Halorhodospira halophila: one gene and its partner. The protein of the gene in region 1 interacts with the protein of each later gene in a pairwise test. Links are inferred from orthologs where the notes say so. Each region holds a gene or a part of one and is shown on either strand. Other genes may lie near its edges. The genes, in order: CCR79_RS03140 and dnaE.

What was found.
Region 2: the proteins of CCR79_RS03140 (region 1) and dnaE interact in binary tests that used the Escherichia coli proteins (3 or more experiments, as listed by UniProt). The link is inferred for Halorhodospira halophila from one-to-one orthologs.

Annotation. Positions count from the first base shown.
Region 1 is NZ_NHSN01000009.1:67,317-70,593, reverse strand. Bases 13-2,979 are described here. They hold CCR79_RS03140 (pyridoxal phosphate-dependent aminotransferase), read right to left. Parts: upstream 2,105-2,979; coding sequence 920-2,104; downstream 13-919. Other genes in these bases: uvrB (excinuclease ABC subunit UvrB), read left to right, coding at 2,310-2,979; cowN (N(2)-fixation sustaining protein CowN), read left to right, coding at 322-585; CCR79_RS13870 (hypothetical protein), read left to right, coding at 159-329. Also shown: more of uvrB, read left to right, coding at 2,980-3,277. UniProt on the Escherichia coli protein: Shows aminotransferase activity with methionine and histidine as substrates, and to a lesser extent also with phenylalanine.
Region 2 is NZ_NHSN01000018.1:148,265-152,671, forward strand. The notes cover bases 212-4,308. They hold dnaE (DNA polymerase III subunit alpha), read right to left. Parts: upstream 3,964-4,308; coding sequence 412-3,963; downstream 212-411. Other genes in these bases: CCR79_RS07880 (HAD-IA family hydrolase), read left to right, coding at 212-415; CCR79_RS07890 (ribonuclease HII), read right to left, coding at 4,028-4,308. Also shown: more of CCR79_RS07880, read left to right, coding at 1-211; more of CCR79_RS07890, read right to left, coding at 4,309-4,407. UniProt on the Escherichia coli protein: DNA polymerase III is a complex, multichain enzyme responsible for most of the replicative synthesis in bacteria. This DNA polymerase also exhibits 3' to 5' exonuclease activity. The alpha chain is the DNA polymerase catalytic subunit.

The DNA of each region.
Region 1 (3,277 bases):
ACCACGGGGAGCAAACCGTAGAGGCGGTGGCAGGCAGTCATACGGAGCCGGTCCTGAAACTGGCCCGCCGGAACCACATCCCGATCTCTTTCGATTGCCAGGACGGCGAGTGTGGCAGTTGTCTGGTTTATGTCCATTACGGTGTCGCAAAAGGGACAATGGCGGGTCCACTGACGGACCGCGAGGAGCGGGTCCTGCTCGAGCTGGGCAAGGTCACCCAAGCGGAGATCGATCGCATGCGCGTCGATGATCTGCCCACCAACTGGCGTCTGATGTGCCAGATGGTGGTGCGTGACGAGGACCTGGTGATCGAGTACGGCGATGTCTGAGCTCAGCCCCGGTCTGGATTGTGAGCGGGCCATCCAGCGCCTGCTCCAGTGCGTTGACCGCCACATCGCAGAGGAGCCGGAGAATAGCCGAGTGCGGCGGTATCTGGAGCGTGAGCTGGGCGGCCGGGATGGTTCAGAGCCGGATACGCGCCTGATGGTCCACGCGCAGATTAACGTGATCCGGGAGTTATTCGTTCAGCGCGGCGATGATGCGGGTCTCAGCATGCTCTCCGCCATCGAGCGGGAATGCTGCTGAGATCCGGACTTGGGGGTGGCGGCCTCTCATACCGGTGAGGGGTCGCCCGGCCTCCCGGTGATACAGGGTTATCACCTTGCGCCCGCGGAGTCGGGTGGCCGACAGGAAGGGATGGTGGATGGCTCCCCGGGACGGATTCGAACCGCCGACCCAGTGATTAACAGTCACTTGCTCTACCGCTGAGCTACCGGGGAAGCGTGGTGTCACCTCACGATGCGCTGCGTATTCTGCCGATCCTCCACTGCGTTGGTCAAGCCTCTATGGGGTTTTCCGTGCCCGTCCTGCCGCCCCCGCGATCGCCCGGGGCCATCGCGGGGGCGAGGAGCGGGGCCGATCAGCCGCCCAGGGCCTGCTGCAGCCGGTCCATGGCGCGCTCCAGGTTCTCCATACTTGTAGCATAGGAGATGCGCGCGTACCCGGGGAGACCGAAGGCGGAACCCGGGACCAGGGCGACGCCGGCGTCGTTGATCAGCTGCTCGGCGAAGGCCACATCGTCCTTGGCGCCGACCCGGTTCATCGCCTCCTCCATGTGCGGGAAGCAGTAGAAGGTGCCGTCGCAGGGTGTGCAGCTGACCCCCGGCATGGCGTTCAGCCGCTCGACGACGAAGTCGTGGCGGGCCTTGAACTGCTCCAGCATGGGCTGGATGCAGCCCTGATCGCCGTTGAGCGCGGCCAGCGCGCCGGCCTGGGAGATGGAAGCCGGGTTGGAGGTGCTCTGCGACTGCACCTTCTTCATGGCGCCGATCAGCGGGGCTGGGCCGGCCGCGTAGCCGATCCGCCACCCGGTCATGGCGTACGCCTTGGAGACGCCGTTGACCACGATGGTCCGGTCGACCAGCTGCGGGGCGGCCATGGCGATGTTGGTGAAGGGTTCATCGCGCCAGAGGATGTGCTCGTAGATGTCATCGCTGACCACCACCACCTGGGGGTGCTGCTCGAGCACGGCGCCCAGCGCCGCCAGTTCGTCACGGGTGTAGGCGGTGCCGGTGGGGTTGGACGGGCTGTTGAGGATGACCATGCGGGTCTTGCGGGTCAGGGCCTGCTCGAGCTGCTCGGGGGTGATCTTGAAGCGGCTCTCGGCACCGGCGGCCACGAACACCGGCTGAGCACCGAAGACCAGGGCCATGTCCGGGTACGAGACCCAGTAGGGCGCTGGGATGACCACTTCGTCGCCCTCGTTGAGCACCGCCGCCATGGCGTTGAACAGGGACTGCTTGGCACCGCTGGAGACGAGGATCTGGCTGGGCTCGTAGTTCAGGCGGTTGTCGCGCTCGAGCTTGTCGATGACCGCCTGCTTGAGCTCGGCAGTACCGTCCACGGCGGTGTAGCGGGTCTGCCCCTGTTGGGCGGCCCGGACGGCGGCCTCGATGATGTGCGGGGGGGTGTCGAAGTCCGGTTCGCCGGCGCCGAGGCCGATGACGTCGTGGCCGGCGGCGCGCAGCTCGGCGGCGCGGGCGGTGACGGCGAGCGTCGGCGATGGCTTGATGCGCTGGACGCGATCGGCAAGCTGAAGGTCCATGGTCTGGCTCCGCGTTGAAAGTTGGGCTCGGTGCGTATGATAAGGGTTTTCGGGTCGGGTGTTCACGGTTCAGTGCGCGTGGGGCGGGGTTGAGGCTTCGGGGTTCAGTGGGCAGGGTCCGGCAGGTGGTGTCGTTGGTCGAGCGGGTAGACGCTGTGTGCAGGGCGCCGGGTCAGGGTGCGCCCAAGATGAATGCGGGGGTTCGATGACGGAACGTTTCAAGCTCAACGCCCGGTTTCAGCCGGCGGGTGATCAGCCCCAGGCCATCGAGGAGCTCGTCGAGGGGATCGAGTCGGGGCTCTCGGATCAGACCCTGCTCGGGGTCACCGGTTCCGGCAAGACGTTCACCATCGCCAACGTCATTGAGCGGCTGCAGCGCCCGGCGATCCTGCTCGCTCCCAACAAGACCCTGGCCGCCCAGCTCTATGGCGAGATGCGCGAGTTCCTGCCGGAGAACCGGGTCGAGTACTTCGTCTCCTACTACGACTACTACCAGCCCGAGGCGTACGTGCCGTCGTCGGATACCTTCATCGAGAAGGATGCCTCGGTGAACGAGCACATCGAGCAGATGCGCCTGTCCGCCACCAAGGCGCTCCTCGAGCACCAGGATACGGTCATCGTCGCCTCGGTATCGTCCATCTACGGCCTCGGTGACCCGCAGGCGTACATGTCGATGCTCCTGCACCTGGTCCGCGGCGAGCGCATCGACCAGCGGGCGATCCTGCGCCGGCTCGCCGAGCTGCAGTACACCCGCAACGACACCGAACTCACCCGCGGGACCTACCGCGCCCGCGGCGAGGTGATCGACATCTTCCCGGCCGAGTCCCCGGAAGAGGCGGTCCGGGTGCAGCTCTTCGACGATGAAATCGAGGAGATCAGCTGGTTCGACCCGCTCACCGGCGAGCTCCTGCGCCGGGTGCCGCGGGTGACCATCTATCCGAAGACCCACTACGTGACCCCGAAGGAGCAGCTGCACCGGGCCGTCGAGCAGATCAAGGAGGAGCTGCGCGAGCGCCTCAGCGAGCTGCGCGCCGCCGACAAGCTGGTGGAGGCGCAGCGGCTCGAGGAGCGGACCCGCTTCGACATGGAGATGATGCTCGAGCTCGGCTATTGCAATGGCATCGAGAACTACTCGCGCTACCTCTCCGGGCGGGCGGCCGGTGAGCCGCCGCC
Region 2 (4,407 bases), on another replicon or contig:
AATCCTTGCCGAAGCGCGAGAGCGGCAGGTGCGCCTGGCCGTGGTCACGACCAGCGCCCGCGCCAACGTCGAGGCCCTGTTCAACGGCGTGCTACCCGCCGAGTTGCAACCGGCCTTCGAGGTCTGCATCTGTGGCGACGACGTCAACGCCAAGAAACCCGACCCCGAGGCCTACCTGCAGGCCCTGCGATCACTGCGGCTCGCGGCCGAGGACTGCCTCGCCGTGGAGGATTCGGTCAACGGGCTGCGCGCCGCCCGCGCGGCCGGGATCCCGACGCTGATCACCCGCAACCGCTGGACCCGGGACGACGCATTCCCGGGTGCCGCAGCGGTCATTGATGACCTGGACCACGGACCCGACGGCACCGCCGTGGGGATCGATGACCTGATCGCCATTCACCGCGAGAGCCGCTAGCGGGGGTACTCGACCCCCACACGGTCATCGACCACCGACTCAAGCCGCTTGATCAGGTCATCGCTGGGCGTCACCGTCCAGTTGCGGCCTAGGACGACGCGCCCCCGGCCCCTTGGGTGGCGGTAATCGACATGGACCGGACTCTCCCCAGCGTAGCTGCTGAGGACCTGGCGCAGCTCGGGCACCAGACCGTTAGCGGCACGAGCCGCGGTTACCGGAATCACCAACCGACCGGCTGCCCGCTCGCGGGCCCGGGCGATGTCCAGCACCTCTTCGCCGGTGATCCGGTACCCGCCACTGAAGTCGTCGTAGTCGAGACTGCCGCGCACCACCAGCAGCGCATCCTTCTCAACGGCATGCCGGTATTTGCCGAACGCCTCGGGGAATAGCACCACTTCGATCCGGCCCGTGCGGTCATCCAGGGTCAGGGTGGCCAGGCGGCCGCCAGTGGAGGTGCTGCGCACCCGCAGCGCGACCACCAGCCCAGCCGCGGTAACCGTCCGGCCTCGGCCCCCATTGCCGTCTCCGCCATTGCCGCCGGCGCCACTGGACAGCCGCTGCAGGCGATCCGTAGCCAGATACGGAAGCTCATGCTCGTAACGGTCGATCGGGTGCCCCGTCAGGAATAGACCCAGTGTGGCCTTCTCCGCGGCCAGGCGTTCTTCCTCCGGCCATTCGGGCTGCTCGGCAACCTCTTCGCCCTCGCCACGGGAGGCGATCACCGCCTCTGCAGGGCCACCGAACAGATCGGTCTGCCCGGCGGCCTGGTCGCGCGTCGCCTGCTCGGCAGCCGCCAGCGCCGCCGGGATCTGTGCCATTCCCGTGGCGCGGTTGGGGATCAGGCGATCCAGGCTCCCCGAACGACACAGGGCCTCCAGCACGCGACGATTGGCGCGGCCGGTGTCGACCCGGCGGCACAGGTCGAAGATATCCCGGAACGCCCCGTTGGTATCGCGCTCGCTCAGCACCGCATCGAGCGCCGACTCCCCCACCCCCTTGATGGCACCCAGACCGTAGACGATGGTCCGCTCGTCCACCGCCCGGAAGGGCTTGTCACTGCGGTTGACGTCCGGCGGCAGCACCTCCAGCCCCATGGCCCGGGCCTCATCCAGGAAGATCACCACCTTGTCGGTGTTGTCCATGTCCGAGGAGAGCACCGAGGCCATGAACGGCGCCGGGTAGTGACACTTGAGCCAGGCGGTCTGGTAGGAGAGCAGCGCGTAGGCCGCCGAGTGCGACTTGTTGAAGCCGTAGCCGGCGAACTTCTCCATAAGGTCGAAGATGCCGGTGGCATGGTCCTCGGACAGACCCCGGGCCTTGGCCCCTTCCAGGAACTTGGCCCGCTGCTTGGCCATCTCCTCGGGCTTCTTCTTGCCCATGGCGCGGCGCAGCAGATCCGCCTCGCCAAGGCTGTAGCCGGCCAGGACCTGCGCGATGCGCTGCACCTGCTCCTGGTAGAGGATCACCCCGTAAGTAGGCTGGAGGACCGGCACCAGGTCCGGATGGTGCAGCTCGCGGGTTGGGTAACCGGCGACCGCCGAACGGCCATGCTTGCGCTCGACGAAGTCGTCGACCATGCCCGACTGAAGCGGCCCGGGCCGAAACAGCGCCACCAGTGCCACGATATCCTCGAAGCTATCGGGCTGAAGGCGCTTGATCAGCTCCTTCATCCCGCGGGATTCCAGCTGGAAGACCGCGGTGGTGGCACAGCGCTTGAGCAGCTCGAAGGTGGCGCCGTCATCCAGGGCGATGGCATCGATATCCAGCGCCGGGTCTCCCCGCTGCTCGAGGATGCGGTTCACCGCCTGGACGGTCCAGTCGATGATGGTCAGCGTGCGCAGACCCAGGAAGTCGAACTTGACCAGACCCACCGCCTCGACGTCGTCCTTGTCGAAGTGGGTGGCCACCTTCCAAGCCTCGGCGTCGTCGCGCTCCTCCGGGTCGCGGTAGAGCGGCGAGAAATCGGTCAGGTCCGTGGGCGCGATGACGACGCCTCCGGCGTGCTTGCCGACGTTGCGCGCCATCCCCTCCAGGCTGCGCGCGGTGTCGATCAACTCGCGGATGTTTTCGTCGTTGTCGTACTCGGCGCGCAGGTCCTCTTCCTGCTCCAGGGCCCTGTCCAGGGTCATGCCGATCTCGAAAGGGATCAGCTTGGCGATCCGGTCCATGTAGCCGAAGGCGTGACCGTAGACCCGGCCCACGTCGCGCACCACGGCCCGGGCCGCCATGGTGCCGTGGGTGGCGATCTGCGAGACCTTCTCGGCGCCGTAGCGGTCCGAGACGTACTCGATGACCTCGTCGCGGCGCTCCATGCAGAAGTCCACGTCGAAGTCGGGCATGGAGACCCGCTCCGGGTTGAGGAAGCGCTCGAAGAGCAGGTCATAGCGCAGGGGGTCGAGGTTGGTGATGCCCAGGGCATAGGCGACCAGCGATCCCGCACCGGAGCCGCGCCCGGGGCCAACCGGGATGTCGTTCTCCCGCGCCCAGCGGATGAAGTCGGCGACGATGAGGAAGTAGCCGGGGAACCCCATCTGCTCGATGACGGCCAGCTCGTGCTCGAGGCGCTGCCGGTAGGTCGCCTCGACCTCGCCGGTATCCTCGTCCTCAGTCAGGCCGCGTTGTTCGAGCCGCTGCGCCAGGCCGCGCTCGGACTCGGCGCGCAGGAACGAGGCCACCGTATGGCCCTCGGGCACCGGAAAGTCCGGGAGATAGTTGGTGTCGAGTTCCAGATCCACGCTGCACCGCTCGGCGATACGCAGGGTGGTCTCGAGCGCCTCGGGCAGATCGGAGAAGCGCTCGGCCATGTCCGCAGCGTCGGCAAAGTACTGCTGTTCCGTGTAGTGGCGTGGCCGGTTGGGGTCGTCCAGGGTACGCCCCTGATGGATGCAGACACGGACCTCATGGGCGTCGTAATCCGCCGGGCGCATGAAGCGCACGTCATTGGTGGCCACCACCGGCACGTCCTCGTCGGCGGCCAGCGCCACCGCGGCATGCAGGTGGCGCTCGTCGCCCGGCCGGCCCAGACGGTGGAGCTCCAGATAGAAGCCGTCCTCGCCGAAGGTCTGCCGGTGCTGCTCGAGGTAGCGCCGCGCGGTGGCCTCATCACCACGCAGCAGGGCCTGACCGATATCCCCCTGGACCCCGCCGGAGAGGGCCAGCAGCCCGCCGGCATCCGCTTGCAACCACTCCCGCCGGATGACCGGGATATCGCCGCAGGCACCCTCGCGATAAGCGCGGCTGAGCAGCCGCGACAGCGCACGGTAGCCGCCGCGATCCCGGCAGAGCAACGTCATCCGGGCGTAGCCGAGTTCCAAGGTATCGTCCGCCAGCCACACGTCGGCTCCGATGATCGGCTTGACTCCGGCGGCTAGCGCGGCCCGGTAGAACTTGACCATGCCGAACAGGTTGGCCTGATCGGTGATGGCCACCGCCGGCATGCCGGCGTCCCGCGCCGCGGACACCGCCTCCTGAATGCGGACGATGCCGTCGACCAGCGAGAACTCGCTGTGCAGACGCAGATGGACGAAGGACGGTGGGGCTTCACTCATGGTCGCGTCAGGATATCAGGGTCGCGGTGGTCAACGGGTCAGCCAAGCGCGTGCGGTGCGCGCCTCAGCCGCCGAGCATCCTGCGCACCGGGGCAAAGCTGCGCCGGTGCGCGGCGCACGGGCCGAGGCGCTCGAGGGCGTGGCGGTGCTCGGCGGTCCCGTAGCCCTTGTGCCGGGCAAAACCGTATCCCGGGTAGGTCTCCTCGAGCGCCACCATCTCGGCATCACGTAGCGTCTTGGCCAGGATGGATGCCGCCGAGATGCTCGGCTCCAGGGCATCGCCACCGACCACGGCCCGCGCTGGAGCGGGCAAATCCTCCGGCATCTCGCGCCCGTCCACCAGGATTTCGGCGATCCGCGCGGTGCTGGCCACCGACGCCACCGCACGGGACATGGCCAGGAAGGTGGCACGACGGATGTTCAGTGCATCGATCTCGGCGACCT